Regions from separate parts of the Streptomyces sp. NBC_00287 genome, predicted to be linked through region 2. Evidence: riboswitches for the same ligand, from Rfam matches in the RefSeq annotation. Region 2 holds a riboswitch; each other region holds the start of a gene.
What was found. A riboswitch is a leader RNA that binds a small molecule or an ion and turns the genes downstream of it on or off. The one in region 2 is predicted to bind cyclic di-AMP.
Positions count from the first base shown of each region.

Region 1: it holds a riboswitch for cyclic di-AMP, as region 2 does, so the genes downstream of both, OHT76_RS31670 (M23 family metallopeptidase) here and OHT76_RS26425 (C40 family peptidase) in region 2, are expected to answer to the same signal.
Region 3: it holds a riboswitch for cyclic di-AMP, as region 2 does, so the genes downstream of both, OHT76_RS20675 (M23 family metallopeptidase) here and OHT76_RS26425 (C40 family peptidase) in region 2, are expected to answer to the same signal.

Region 1 covers NZ_CP108053.1:6,932,262-6,937,145, reverse strand. The annotation lists gene OHT76_RS31685 (bifunctional acetate--CoA ligase family protein/GNAT family N-acetyltransferase) at 1-111, opposite strand, end outside; gene OHT76_RS31680 (HPr family phosphocarrier protein) at 289-570, shown strand; gene OHT76_RS31675 (GntR family transcriptional regulator) at 708-1,394, opposite strand; gene OHT76_RS31670 (M23 family metallopeptidase) at 1,582-2,346, opposite strand; cyclic di-AMP (ydaO/yuaA leader) riboswitch at 2,360-2,522, opposite strand; gene OHT76_RS31665 (M16 family metallopeptidase) at 2,737-4,125, opposite strand; gene OHT76_RS31660 (M16 family metallopeptidase) at 4,122-4,884, opposite strand, start outside.
Region 2 covers NZ_CP108053.1:5,765,394-5,770,277, forward strand. The annotation lists gene OHT76_RS26420 (tellurite resistance/C4-dicarboxylate transporter family protein) at 1-452, opposite strand, end outside; gene OHT76_RS26425 (C40 family peptidase) at 553-1,737, opposite strand; cyclic di-AMP (ydaO/yuaA leader) riboswitch at 1,745-1,917, opposite strand; gene OHT76_RS26430 (ScyD/ScyE family protein) at 2,185-3,261, shown strand; gene pcrA (DNA helicase PcrA) at 3,325-4,884, shown strand, end outside.
Region 3 covers NZ_CP108053.1:4,562,872-4,567,755, reverse strand. The annotation lists gene OHT76_RS20690 (alginate lyase family protein) at 1-898, shown strand, start outside; tRNA gene OHT76_RS20685 (tRNA-Met) at 950-1,023, shown strand; gene OHT76_RS20680 (PP2C family protein-serine/threonine phosphatase) at 1,159-2,256, shown strand; cyclic di-AMP (ydaO/yuaA leader) riboswitch at 2,487-2,644, shown strand; gene OHT76_RS20675 (M23 family metallopeptidase) at 2,656-3,684, shown strand; gene OHT76_RS20670 (PrsW family intramembrane metalloprotease) at 3,769-4,884, opposite strand, start outside.

The DNA.
Region 1 (4,884 bases), 1.2 Mb from region 2:
CTCGGCGTCATCAACGGTGATGGGGCGGATGCGTGCGGTGCCGCCGTCGCGCAGCACCACGTCGGCTTCCCAGTGGGCGGGGTACTCGTGCCGGTCCGACGCGCTCTGCATGGGGCCCAGAGTACGGCTCGCGTCCGACAACGGCGCGAGGCAGTCTGTGGAGGACGAGTGTCGGATCGAGGCCGCGGTCCGACGACCACACGGGACGGGACGAAGGTCCGTACCGGGCACGCTTCACGTTGTGGAACACTGGTCTAGACAACCTGAGAACCTGAAGGGCAGCATCACATGGCTGAGCGCCGCGTCAACGTCGGCTGGGCCGAGGGCCTCCACGCCCGCCCCGCCTCCATCTTCGTCCGAGCCGCCACGGCCGCAGGCGTCCCCGTGACGATCGCCAAGGTCGACGGCAACCCCGTCAACGCGGCCTCCATGCTGGCTGTTCTGGGCCTGGGCGCCCAGGGCAACGAGGAGATCGTGCTCGCCTCCGACGCCGAGGGTGCGGACGCCGCCCTCGACCGTCTGGCGAAGCTGGTCTCCGAGGGTCTCGAAGAGCTCCCCGAGACCGTCTGAGTAATTGCCGGGCGCGGCACTCGCCGCTTCCCCGAAGGGCTCGTCCGAATTACCGGGCGGGCCCTTCGCATTTTCCACTTCCGGGCAGCGAAAATAGTCCCCCGGGAATTACACCCTCTTTGTATACGGTGCGCATGTTAATGCCGCAGGCCCGACATGTTTACGGGATGTTGCGAATTCCTCACACGCTCCCCGCCGGAGGGGAACCGCAGCCGGTGCGTACCGCTGGAGCGCTCGGTGTGCACGGCGGTGATCGCCCGCGCGCGCTCGCTGTCCCCGCGCGCCACCGCGTCCACGATCGCCCCGTGCTCGACCCAGGCCTCCGCGGGGCTGGCCGACGCCTCCACCGCGTACATCCAGGCGATCTTGTGCCGCAGCTGGGTCAGCATCGAGGTCAGGGCGGGGCTGCCGGAGGCCTGGGCCAGCGTCTCGTGGAACCAGCCGCCCAGGGAGCGCAGATCCTCGCTGTTGCCCCTTCTGGCCCGCTCCTGACCGAGCCTCACCAGACCGCGCAGCACCTTCAGATGCGCCTCGGTGCGCCGCTGGGCGGCCCGGGCGGCGCCGAGCGGCTCCAGCAGCGAGCGCATCTCCAGCAGGTCACCGGCTTCCTGCTCGGTCGGTTCCGCGACGCACGCGCCCGCGTGCCGCCGGGTCACCACGAAGCCCTCCGCCTCCAGCGTGCGCAGGGCCTCCCGGACGGGGACGCGCGAGACGCCGTAGCGGCGCGCGAGCAGTTCCTCGGTGAGTCGGCTGCCGCGCTCGTAGACACCGGCGACGATGTCGTCCCGGATCGCCGTGCATACCGAGTGCGCCGGAATACGCATGACCGACCTCCGCTTTAATCCCCGTGAAACGTCGACGACGGACGTGTGTTCAGTGACTCTATTGCAGTGAGCCGGAATTTCCGATGGCGGGCCGGAATCCATGGATATTTTTTGGACAACGGGGCCCCGTAAACACCGAAAAACCCCGGCTCGGGGAGCCGGGGTCTCGGAAGCGTGGCGGGTGTCGTCAGACGTTCACGCCGTGCGAGCGGAGGTAGGCGGCGGGGTCGATGTCCGAGCCGTACTCCGCGGTCGTACGGGCCTCGAAGTGCAGATGCGCCCCGGTGACGTTGCCGGTGGCGCCGGAGAGGCCTATCTGCTGGCCCGGGGTGACGCTCTGGCCCACCGAGACGGCGATGGACGACAGGTGGCCGTACTGGGTGTACGTGCCGTCGTGCATCTTGATGACGATCTGGTTGCCGTACGCCCCGCCCCAGCCGGCCTCGACGACGGTGCCCATGCCGACCGAGCGGACGGAGGTGCCGCTGGAGGCGTGGAAGTCGATGCCGGTGTGGCTGCCGGAGGACCAGACGGCGCCGCCGGCCTGGTAGCTCGTCGACACGTAGGAGCCGGAGATCGGGGAGACGAAGGTGTTCAGGCGCTTGCGCTCGGCCTCGCGGGCGGCGCGCTCCTTGGCCTCGCGCGCCTTCTTGGCCGCCTCGGCGGCCTCCTTGCGCGCGGCCTCCTCGGCCTTCTTCTTCGCCGCCGCCTCGTCGGCCGCCTGCTGCTGGGCTACAGCCTGGGCGTCGATCTGTTCGGCGACCGAGTCGCCGATGGTGATGACGGGGGTGAGACCGGTCTGCTCGGCGGCGGCCTCGGCGGCGAGCGCGGGGCTCGCGAGGGTGCCGACGACGCCGGTGGTGGTGAGGGCCGCGACGCCCGCCGCGCGGGCGGTGGTGCGCTGCATCCTGCTGGGACGACGGTGCTTCCCGGTGGCGCGCGTGAACGCCATGAAGTGGCTGGTCCTTTCCTTCCTTCTCGCCTACCGGGTTAGCTGACGGGTTCGGAGCAGGAAGGTCTCCTACGGCCGCCCTCGCTCACACGCGGGCGTCCGATTCACCCCAGGGACTTGGGTGGGTCCCCGGCTCCCCTGGCTCGCGCCGTACGGGGACTCGGCGATGACTGTCCGGTGCCGCGGATGCGGCGCACTGCCTGACGGACAGCCCGGACGACGCTAAACGGGACAACTTTCAATCCCCAAACGGATCGCGGCTTTTGTAGCGCATGCCACAGGTCAGACAGGCAACCTCTCCCTCAATTCGGACATAAAGGGGCCCTGGTGACGCTTCCATCACCAGGGCCCCACACGCGCGTGGCCGCGCGTTCACATCCGAGGGTGTGTCTACTCGGCTGTCACGACGGTGACTTCACCGATTCCGAGGGCCTCGACGGCCTCCTTGATCTGCGCCGCGTCACCGACCAGAACGGTCACCAGACGGTCCATCGGGAAGGCGCTCACGACGGCCGCGGTGGCCTCCACGGTGCCGGTCGCGGCGAGCCGGCGGTACAGCGTGGCCTGGTAGTCGTCGGGCAGGTGCTGCTCGACCTGGTCGGCCAGGGTGCTCGCCACTGCGGCGGCCGTCTCGTACTTCAGCGGCGCCACCCCGACGAGGTTCTGTACGGCGACGTCCCGCTCGGCGTCGGTGAGCCCGCCCTCGGCGAGGGTGCGCAGCACCTTCCACAGGTCCTCGAGGGCGGGACCGGTGTTGGGGGTGTCGACGGAGCCGCTGATGGCGAGCATCGCGGCGCCGGTGCCGTCGGGGGCGGAGCGCAGGACCTGCCCGAAGGAGCGCACGCCGTAGGTGTAGCCCTTCTCCTCGCGCAGGACGCGGTCCAGGCGGGAGGTGAGGGTGCCGCCGAGGCAGTACGTGCCGAGGACCTGCGCGGGCCACACACGGTCGTGCCGGTCGGGGCCGACGCGGCCGATCAGCAGCTGCGTCTGGACGGCTCCGGGGCGGTCCACGATGACGACGCGGCCGGTGTCGTCGGCGGTGACCGGGGGCACGGGCCGCGGCTCGGCCGAGGAGCCGGTCCAGGAGCCGAGGGTGTCGGCGAGGAGGGCGTCGAGGTCGGTGCCGGTGAGGTCGCCGACGACCACGGCGGTGGCCGTGGCGGGGCGGACGTGCCGCTCGTAGAAGGCGCGTACGGCCCCGGAGTCGATGGCCGCGACCGTCTCCTCGGTGCCCTGGCGCGGGCGCGACATGCGCGCGGCCGCCGGGAACAGCTGCTTGTAGATCTCCTTGGCGGCGCGCCGGGAGGGGTTTGCCAGCTCGTGCGGGATCTCGTCGAGACGGTTGCGCACCAGCCGTTCGACCTCGCTGTCGGCGAACGCGGGCGCCCTGAGGGCATCGGCGAGCAGACCGAGCGCCTTGGCCAGGCGGGAGACCGGAACTTCGAGGGAGAGCCGTACACCGGGGTGGTCGGCGTGCGAGTCGAGGGTGGCGCCGCAGCGCTCCAGCTCGGCGGCGAACTCCTCGGCGGTGTGCTTGTCGGTGCCCTCCGAGAAGGCCCGCGCCATGATCGTGGCGGCGCCGTCCAGACCGGCCGGCTCGGCCTCCAGCGGCGCGTCCAGGAGCACCTCGACGGCCACGACCTGCTGGCCGGGGCGGTGGCAGCGCAGGACCGTCAGACCGTTGTCGAGGGCCCCGCGCGTGGGCGCCGGAAAGGCCCAGACCTTCGGCTCGCCCGCCTGAGGCTGGGGGTGGAACTCCATCGTGGCGAGCTCGGTCACTTCACCGTCTCCTCGTTCTCGTCGGTCGCTTCCACGGTGGCCGCGGACTCCAGGTCTTCGGTGGGCTCCTCGACGGTCTCCGGGGGGACGGTCGGCTCGTAGACCAGCACCGCGCGGTTGTCGGGGCGCAGGCGGGCCTTGGCGACCTCCTGGACCTCCTCGGCCGTCACCTCCAGCACGCGCTTGACGGCGGTGAGGGCGAGCTGCGGGTCGCCGAACAGGACGGCGTAGCGGCACAGTTCGTCGGCGCGGCCCGCGACGGTGCCGAGCCGGTCCAGCCACTCGCGCTCCAACTGGGCCTGGGCGCGCTCCATTTCCTCGGCCGTCGGGCCGTGCTCGGCGAACCGGGCGAGCTCCTCGTCGATGGCGGCCTCGATCACCGGGACCTCGACATCACCGGAGGTCTTCACGTCCAGCCAGCCCAGGGAGGGCGCTCCGGACAGCCGCAGCAGGCCGAACCCGGCGGCGACGGCCGTACGGTCGCGCCGTACGAGACGGTTGTAGAGGCGGGAGGACTCGCCGCCGCCGAGGACGGTCAGGGCCAGGTCGGCCGCGTCGCACGCGCGTGTGCCGTCGTGCGGGAGGCGGTAGGCGGCCATCAACGCCCGCGCGGGGACCTCCTCCTCCACGACCTCGCGCAGCTGCTCGCCGATGATCTCCGGCAGCGAGCCGTCGCGCGGGGTGGGCTTGCCGTCGTGGGAGGCGATGGAGCCGAAGTACTTCTCGACCCAGGCGAGCGTCTGCTGCGGGTCGATGTCG
Region 2 (4,884 bases):
GTGGCGCCGAGTACGGCGAGGCCCTGCGTGGCCACGCAGCCCAGGAACACCGCGCCGGGCATACGGCGGTGCCAGTGGCGTACGACGACGTAGAGCAGGCCCGGCCACAGCAGGGCGGCCAGCGCCAGCAGGGCCGCGGCCAGGGGCTGCCAGTCCTCGGCGGAGAAGCGGGTGCCGAGCACGGTCGTCGCCGCGACGGCGGTGAGCGCGGCGGGGGTGCCGGCCTCCTGCCGCCAGCGCTCCGGCTGCCGCACCAGTCGTACGACGAAGTCCGCGGCGAGTCCCAGCCAGGCCAGGCAGGCCACGATCAGGGCGATGAGGGAGAGGACCTCGTACCCGGTGAGGTGCAGACCGACCGACACCGTGCCGGTCGCCATCACCGCCGCCCCGGCCGCCGGAGGACGCAGCGCCCACCAGGCGCGAAGTGAGCGAAGCGCAGAGGTGCCGGACATGCGCCGATGCTAAGGAGCGGGGCGCGGGTTACGAGGGGGCACGCGCGCGTGGGTGAGGAAACCGGGCGTCGAATCACCCCCGCGCGCGTGCCTCGCTGTCTCAGGCCGGCCGTACCACGCTGTGGATCGAGCCCTCGCCGTCGTAGAAGATCGACTCCTCGCGGACGTAGGTGCCGGGCTTCGGGGCGTGGATCATCATGCCGTTGCCGATGTAGATGCCTACGTGGGTGACGTCGTCGTAGAAGAAGACGAGGTCGCCGGGCTGGGCGCTGGAGACGGGGACCGTGGTGCCGGCGTTGACCTGGTCGTAGGTGGTGCGGGGGAGGGAGATGCCGGCGGCGTTCCAGGCGCCCTGGGTGAGGCCGGAGCAGTCGTAGGAGTCGGGTCCTGTGGCACCCCAGACGTACGGCTTGCCGATCTGCGCGCGGGCGAACGCGAGCGCCTTCTCGGCCTTCGCGGCGTAGGAGGAGTCCGTTGTGGACTCGGATGCGCTGCTGCCCGAAGTCGAAGAGTCGGAAGAGCTGCTCTCCTGCTGCTGTGCCGCCGCCTCCGCGGCCTCCTGGCGGCGCTGCTCCTCCTCCGCCTGCTGCTCGGCCAGCTCGGCCGCCTTGCGCGCGGCCTCCTCCTGGCGCTTGCGCTCGATCTCGGCGAGCCGCGCCTTCTCTTCCGCCGTCAGCTCGGAGAGCAGCTCCCGCGCGTCGGCGAGCTTCTTCTGGACCGTGGTCTTGGCGGTCTTCAGATCGGTCTGCGACTCATTGAGCGTCTGGAGGCTCTCGGTGGCCTCCTTGCGCTTCTTCATCGTCGCCGACTGCTGCGTGACGTAGTCGTCGACCGCTTCCTTCTGACGGCCGGTCATCCGGCTCATCAGCTGGCTCTGGTCGAAGTAGTCCTGCGGGGTGTCGGCGAGCAGGAACGTCGCGGTGTCGGGGGCGGCGGCGCCGGTCCGGTACTGCGCGGCGGCGAAGGAACCAAGTTCCTCCCGCGCGTCGTTGAGCTTCTGGGTGCGCTTGGCGACGTCGTCGAGGAGGGTGTCGACCTGCTTGCGCTGCTTGGCGGTCTTCTCCTTGGCGGCGTTGTACTTCTCGGTCGCCGTCTCCGCCTGGCGGTAGAGGTCGTCGACCTTCTTCTCGACCTCTTCGAGGCTGGGCTTGTCGTCCGTGGACGGGGTGGCGTTGGCCGTCTGGGACAGCAGGGCCACGGAGGTGAGCGCGGCCGTGGCCAGGGCGGGGGTCCGTATGCCTGCTACGCGCGTACCCGCGGGACGCGACTTGCGGTGCGACGCCAAGGGAGGCGACTCCTTCCAATGGTCCGCCTACCGAGTTAGCTGTCGGGTTCGGGCGGGTGGTTAGGAAGGGTTGCCCTACGACCCTTTTCCCGTAAGGGAGTCGGGTCGATTCACCCCAATGTCGGTGGGTCCCCGGCTCCGGCTGCCGTGGGCGGGCAGCGGACTCGGCGGAGGCCGCGCGGCCCGGCGAGGTTCGCCGGTGGGGGTCGTACGGCCTGTCCGGCACGGTAGCCAACTGGTGTGGCCCCTGTGAAGGTTGATGGGTGATATGCCCGATACATTTTCGTGACCTTAGGTCAGGGCGTCGCTGGGCGTGGTCAATCCGGACGGATCTGCGCCGACTTGTACGTATTTTCTCCGGAGTGACATCGTCCGCCCGCTTCCGGGCGCTAGCTTCCAGCCAGCCGTGGTCGTGTGAGCCGCGGTGGGTGAGTAGGGGGTACGGGCATGAGGAAGCGCACATCACTCGTCGTCGCCACAGGCGTCGCGCTAGCCGCCACCGCGGGCATCGCGCCCGCCGGGGCGAGCGGGGGAGGGGAAAGCCGCCCGGTCGTCCGCGTGATCGCGAGCGGACTCGACAATCCACGCCAGCTCTCGTACGACCAGGGGCGGCTGTATGTCGCCGAGGCCGGCCGGGGCGGCAAGAAGTGCATCGGACAGGGGCCCGAGGGGGAGACCTGCGTCGGTCTCACCTCCGCCATCACCAAGATCTACTGGGACGGGGGCGCGTGGAAGCATCACAGGGTGGTGAAGGGGCTGCCCTCGGGCGCCGCCCCGGACGGCGGCTTCGCCACCGGCGTCGACGGTGTCTCCGCCCTGTACGGAGAGGTCTGGGCCGTGGAGACCTTCGTCCCGCCGGAGGCCGGGGTGCCCACGACGCCGCCCTGGAACACTCTCGGCAAGCTGCTGCGCGTCAACCACGGCAAGGCGAAGATCGCCGCCGACGTGTCCGCCGTAGAGCTGAAGTACAACCCGCACAAGGCCAACCTGGAATCCAACCCGTACGCCGTCCTCGCGCTGCCGGACGGTCGGAAGATCGTCGCGGACGCGGCCGGGAACGACCTGGTTGAGATCTCGAAGTCCGGCAAGGCCCGCCCCTTCACCGTCTTCCCGGACCACAACGGGCGCGAGTCCGTCCCCACGTCCCTGGCGCTCGGCCACGACGGCAAGCTCTACGTCGGCGAGCTGAACGGCCTCACCGAGAAGCCCACCGCGCGCGTGTGGCGCGTCGACCCCTGGACCGGCAAGATCCTCGGCTGGAAGTCCGGCTTCGGCCCGATCAGCGGCCTCGCCGTCAACGGCAGCGGCGACCTGTACGTCAGCCAGCTCTTCAACGGCGTTGTGACCAAGGTCTCCGGCGGCAAGCGGACGAACGTGAAGGTCCCGTTCCCGGCGGGCGTGACCGTCGACCCGTACGACGGAAAGGTCTATGTCTCGGCCTGGTCGGTCGCGGACCGTGACGGCACGGTCATGGAGGGCAAGAAGACACCCGGCGGCCAGGTCTGGAAGATCCTCGGCTTCTGAATCGGGGGATGTTCCCAAGGGCGGCGGCGGGGTGTCAGTGGGGAGCCCTAGACTCGGAGAGCGATGAGCAGCCTCTTTGACGACAGCTTCCTGGCGGACCTCCAGACCCCTCGTGGGCACGAGGAAGAAGCCCCGCCGCCGCCCGAGGACGAGCACGCCCCGGAGCCGGTTCCGGACGATCTGTTCGGTGGGAAGTTCGACGTGCCGCCGGACCGGGACGCCTACTACCGGGACGGCGCCCCGCGCCCGGCCATCGACGCGGCCGCGCTGATCGAGGGGCTGAACGAGAACCAGCGCGCGGCCGTCGTGCACTCCGACACCCCGTTGCTCATCGTGGCCGGCGCCGGCTCCGGCAAGACGCGCGTGCTCACGCACCGCATCGCCTATCTGCTCGCCGAGCGGAATGTGCACCCCGGGCAGATCCTCGCGATCACCTTCACCAACAAGGCCGCGGGCGAGATGAAGGAGCGCGTCGAGCAGCTCGTCGGCCCGCGCGCGAACGCGATGTGGGTGATGACCTTCCACAGCGCCTGCGTGCGGATCCTCAGGCGCGAGTCGAAGAAGCTCGGCTTCACCTCGTCCTTCTCGATCTACGACGCCGCCGACTCCAAGCGCCTGATGGCCCTGGTCTGCCGTGACCTGGACCTCGACCCCAAGCGCTTCCCGCCCAAGTCCTTCAGCGCCAAGATCTCCAACCTCAAGAACGAGCTGATCGACGAGGAGGACTTCGCCGCTCAAGCCACCGACGGCTTCGAGAAGACCCTCGCCCAGGCGTACGCGATGTACCAGTCCCGCCTGCGCGAGGCGAACGCGCTGGACTTCGACGACCTGATCATGACGACGGTCAATCTGCTGCGCGCCTTCCCGGATGTCTCCGAGCACTACCGCCGCCGCTTCCGGCATGTCCTCGTCGACGAGTACCAAGACACCAACCACGCCCAGTACGCCCTCGTGCGGGAGCTGGTGGGCACTTCCGAGCACCCCGTGGACGTACCGCCCAGCGAGTACGACCTCCCGCCCGCCGAGCTCTGCGTCGTCGGTGACGCCGATCAGTCGATCTACGCCTTCCGCGGCGCGACCATCCGCAACATCCTCCAGTTCGAGGAGGACTACCCGGACGCGACGACGATCCTGCTGGAGCAGAACTACCGCTCCACCCAGACGATCCTCACCGCCGCCAACGCCGTCATCGAGCGCAACGAGTCCCGCCGCCCCAAGAACCTGTGGACCAACGCGGGCGCGGGCGCGCGCATCACCGGCTATGTCGCCGACACCGAGCACGACGAGGCGCAGTTCGTTGCCGACGAGATAGACCGCCTCACGGACGCGGGCGACGCGAAGGCCGGCGATGTCGCCGTCTTCTACCGCACCAACGCTCAGTCCCGAGTCTTCGAAGAGGTCTTCATCCGCGTCGGCCTGCCCTACAAGGTCGTCGGCGGCGTCCGCTTCTACGAGCGCAAGGAGGTCCGGGACGTCCTGGCCTACCTGCGCGTGCTGGCCAACCCGGAGGACTCCGTCCCCCTGCGGCGCATCCTCAACGTCCCCAAGCGGGGCATCGGCGACCGCGCCGAGGCGATGATCGACGCCCTCTCCCAGCGCGAGAAGATCAGCTTCCCGCAGGCC
Region 3 (4,884 bases), 1.2 Mb from region 2:
GGAGGAGCGCGAGGACGCTATCGCCGCCTATACGCAGGCCCGGCTGTTCACCGTCACCGGCAAGCGGCAGCATGCCCTCAAGGCCGGGGAGATCATGGACGCCTGGTCGGCGAAGCTGCGGCAGCACACCGGGCAGAACGCCGGGCTCCAGGCCGGGTGGGCGGGGTCCACGTGGGCGCGGGCCGCCGAGATCGTCCGGCACAGTGACGGCGCGGGCTGGCCCGAGGAGCGCGTACGCCGCTTCGAGGAGATGCTCCGCACCGCCCACCTCCCCCACGTCACCAAGAAGGTTCCGGACGTCAACGGCAACCGGGACCTCATCACCACCGACGCCGCCATCGGCATCGCCGTCTTCCTCGACGACCACCAGACCTTCGACCACGCCCTGGTCCGCTTCCGCGACCGCGTGCCCGCGTACTTCTACCTGGAGAAGGACGGCCGCCTCCCGCTCACCCCGGCGGGGTCGAGCATGAACACTCCGCAGCGGCTGGCGACGTACTGGTTCCAGCAGACGACGTACAAGAAGGGCGTCACCCAGGAGACCTGCCGCAACTTCCAGCACGTCGGCCACTCGATCGCCGCCACCGCGCACATCGCCGAGACCGCCTGGCACCAGGGCGTCGACCTGTACGGCGAGGCCGAGGACCGGCTCAAGGCAGCGCTCGAGCTCCACGCCCGCCACCAGGTGGGCAAGACCGCGCCGGCCTGGCTGTGCGGAGGCAAGGTGGAGCGGAATCTGGGGCCCGACCTGGAGGTCGCCCTGAACCATCTCGAGGACCGGCGCGGAGGCTCCGTCCCGGCCGCCCGCAAGCTCGCCGTACAGACCCGCCCGGCCGGTACCGACAACCTCTTCGTCGCCTGGGAGACGCTGACCCACGCGGGCAATCCCGCAGCGTGAAGAAGCGTGTGTGCATCGGGTCCCGCAGATGGCGTACACTGGTTTCAACGACGCGGGGTGGAGCAGCTCGGTAGCTCGCTGGGCTCATAACCCAGAGGTCGCAGGTTCAAATCCTGTCCCCGCTACTGAAGGCCGAGGGCCGGAATCCGAAAGGGTTCCGGCCCTCGGTGTTTCCCCTCATCCACTCGGCCCACACCATTCGCCGCCCGCCCCCGCTCCGGGAAACCTGGAGGGACGGCGGATCTGGTGGGAGGCGGGCAGTGCGGGCTGGAGGCGCGGACGAGACACGGCACGTCCCGCCCGCACGCACCCTCGTCCTCCTGCTCCCGCCGCTGCTGATCGCGGGCGGGATCCTCTACGACTTCGTCACCCCGCGCGGATTCACTGCGATCCCCTTCTTCACCGCCGCACCCCTGGTCGCCGCGCCCTTCTACGGGCTGAGCGGCACCGTCATCACGGGAGTCGTGGCGCTGCTCGCCACCTACGGCGTCCACGTCCGGCTGGGCTTCGGCATGGACGCGGACACGGTCACCGAGGTGGTCACCGTGGTCACCGTCGCCGTCCTGGCCGCCGTACTCAACCGTGTCGTGCGCCGCGGCGACCTGCGGCTCGCCTCGCAGCGCGAGATCGCCGTGGCGACCCAGCGCGCCGTCCTGCCCGAGCCGCTGGAGCGGATCGGCGGCTACGAGATCGCCGCGCGCTACGAGGCGGCGCAGGCCGACGCTTTCATCGGCGGCGATCTGTACGCCGTGCAGGACAGCGCGTACGGCGTGCGGCTTGTCGTGGGCGATGTGCGCGGCAAGGGGATGGGGGCCGTCGCGGCCGTGGCCGTCGTCATCGGGGCCTTCCGGGAGGCCGCCGAGCAGGAGGCGAGCCTGGAGGTGGTCGCGCAGCGGCTCGAGCGGGCGCTGGCCCGGGAGGGCTCGCGGCGTGACGGGATCGAGGCCGTCGAGGGGTTCACCACTGCCGTACTCGCCGAACTCCCGCACGGCGACGGGGTCGTGCGCGTCGTCAACCGCGGCCATCCGCCCCCGCTGTTGCTGTACCCCGACGGCACCGTGCGCCCGCTGCCGGCCCGCGAGCCCGCCCTCCCGCTCGGCATGAGCGACCTCGGCAGCTGGCCCGACCGCGCCGACGAGGTCCCCTTCCCGCCCGGCACCACCCTGCTCCTGCACACCGACGGCCTCTCCGAGGCCCGCGACGCGCACGGCGTCTTCTACGACCCGCAGACCCGGCTGGCCGGCCGTGCCTTCGGCGATCCGGGCATCCTGATCCGGGCCCTCGCCGAGGACGTGCGCGTGTACTGCGGGGGCGGGATGACGGACGACATGGCCCTGCTCGCCGTACGAAGACCCTGATTGTTACCGGGGGTGATCGGTCGGGAGCCCTCCGCATAACAACTGACATACCGTCAATACCTGTGTGGCACATGAGGCTTGGTCAACTCGCCCGATTTAGACCCCTCGTGACCCGAAAGTCCAGGCCGGAATCGTTAATGATCAAGCCGAACGGCTTGGAATCCGCGCCCCGCGTCTATTAACGTTCGATAACGCAGCGCGGTCGTCCCAGCCGTCACAAGAGTCGGCTCCGTGCGCACGCGCCGAATCCCGTAAGGGAACCGGGGAACCACCAACTTGGGGTGAATCGGGCGTAATCCGCCGTGCAGATACGGCAGATATACGCGCGTAGGAGACCTTCCTGCTCCGAACCCGTCAGCTAACCCGGTAGGCGAGAAGGAAGGAAAGGAGCACGCCCACGTGGCGTCAAACCGGCCTGCCCCCGAGGCCCCGTTCGTGCCGAGCCAGCGCAATGACGAGGCCTACGGCTACGGCAGCCAACGCACCGACGAGGGCCCCTGGGAGGAATGGAACCCCACCGCGGAATCCATTCGCCCGGTTCGCGGCCGGCACCGCGTCTCCAAGCAGCGCGGCGGCGGACTCGCCCGCAGCTCCACGGTTCTCGGCGTCGGTGTCATAGCCGCCGTCGGCGCGGGCGGCATGGCCAGCGCGCAGTCCGGCAAGCCGCCGGTCGCGATCACCATGCCCGACCTGCCGCTGATCTCCGACGACACCGCGGAGGAGGCGCCCGAGACCTCGAGCACCCCGCTCAGCAGCGTCGGCATCACCACCACCGACACCGAGACGGGCACCTCGGACGCCGGTGAGGCGCTTCGCGCCCGGATCATGGCCCAGGCCGAGCAGCAGCAGGACCAGGTCGACACCAAGGCCGCCGCTGCCGCCGCCGCTGCCGCCGAGAAGGCCGCCGCGGAAGCCGCAGCCAAGGCCGAGAAGGAGGCGGAGGCCAAGGCCGCCGCCGCCAAGGAAAAGGCCGAGCAGGAGGCCCGCGAGAAGGCCGAGGCCGAGCGCCTGGCCGCGCTGGCCAAGCAGTTCGCGCTGCCGACGTCGTCGTACACCATCACCTCGACCTTCGGTCAGGCCGGCTCGCTGTGGTCCTCCGGGTACCACACCGGCCTCGACTTCGCCGCTCCCACGGGCACGCTGATCAAGGCGGTCCACACCGGCACGATCACCTCCGCCGGCTGGGACGGGTCGTACGGCTACAAGACCGTGCTCACCCTGGAGGACGGCACCGAGATCTGGTACGCCCACCAGTCCTCGATCAGCGTCAGCGTCGGGCAGCAGGTCACCACCGGGGACGTCATCGGCCGCGTGGGCGCGACCGGCAATGTGACCGGCGCGCACCTGCACATGGAGGTCCACCCCGAGGGCTCCTCCTCCGGCATCGACCCGCTCGCGTGGCTGCGCAGCAAGGGCCTCACCCCCTGAGCCGGTTCCCCGTGTGAACCCCGGCGGTCCTGACGACGACCCCCCGACGTCAGGGCTGCCGGTTTTTGGCGTCCGGGACTCTTCTTACGTCCGGTACGGGTTGTACGCCGAGTACGGTCCCGCCGGGTACGCCGGATAGGGCTGGTACGTCGGCTGGGCCGGATGCCCATACGCCCCGTACATCGGCCACGGCGCCGCCACCACCGGCACCGGCGGGGCCGTGGCACGGGCGGCATGGTCGAGGGCCGGACGGGCCACCTCCCGGCGCCGCCACAGCTCCTGCAACAGCTCTTGTTCCCGTACGACGAAGTCGGCGCCCGCGCGACCCCGGCGCCCCCGGTGCCGCAGGAACGCGAGCGAGGTCGCGTACGCCTCGTACTGCGCCACCTGCCGCGCCGCCTGCTTCCCGGCGTGGCGGCGGGCGTACTGCCGCGCCAGGCGCCGCGCCCGCATCGAGCCCAGCGCGAAGGGCTCGCCCGGGGTGAGCCAGCCTGCGACGGCATAGGCGGGCAGTTCCTCGCGGACGGTGCGCAGCTCGCGCTGGCGGGTCCAGATCACCAGCCAGGTCAGCAGCCCGAACGCGGGCACCATGATCGCCGCGTACACCGCGAAGAAGCCGTACGGACCGAAGGCCGACGAGCCGTTCCACATCGCGTGCATGCCCATCGCGAGCAGCAGTCCGGACAGCGGCAGCAGGACGCGCCGCCAGCGCTGGCGGTCGCCGGAGAGCGCGGCGATGCCGAAGCCGATGCCGGTGAGGACGGTGAAGAGGGGGTGCGCGAAGGGCGACATGACGATGCGCACGAAGAAGGTCGCCGCGGTGACGGAGGCGATGCCGCTGTCGCCGGTGAGCTGGTCGGTTCCGAAGGCGGTGCCGAGGTAGAGGATGTTCTCGGTGAACGCGAAGCCGGTGGCGGTGACCCCGGCTATCACCACCCCGTCGACGAGCCCGGTGAAGTCCCGGCGCCGGAAGAGGAAGACGAGCAGTACGGCGGCGGCCTTGGCCGACTCTTCCACGATCGGCGCTATGACGGTCGCCCCGAGGGTGTCCGCGCTGGACGGATCCGCGGTTGCCGTCGCTATCCATCTGGTCGCGAAGCTGTTGGCGACGATGGCTATGAGGGCCGCGGCACAGGCGCCCCAGGCGAAGGCGAACAGCAGATTCCGCCAGGGGCCCGGCTCGACGCGGTCCAGCCAGCG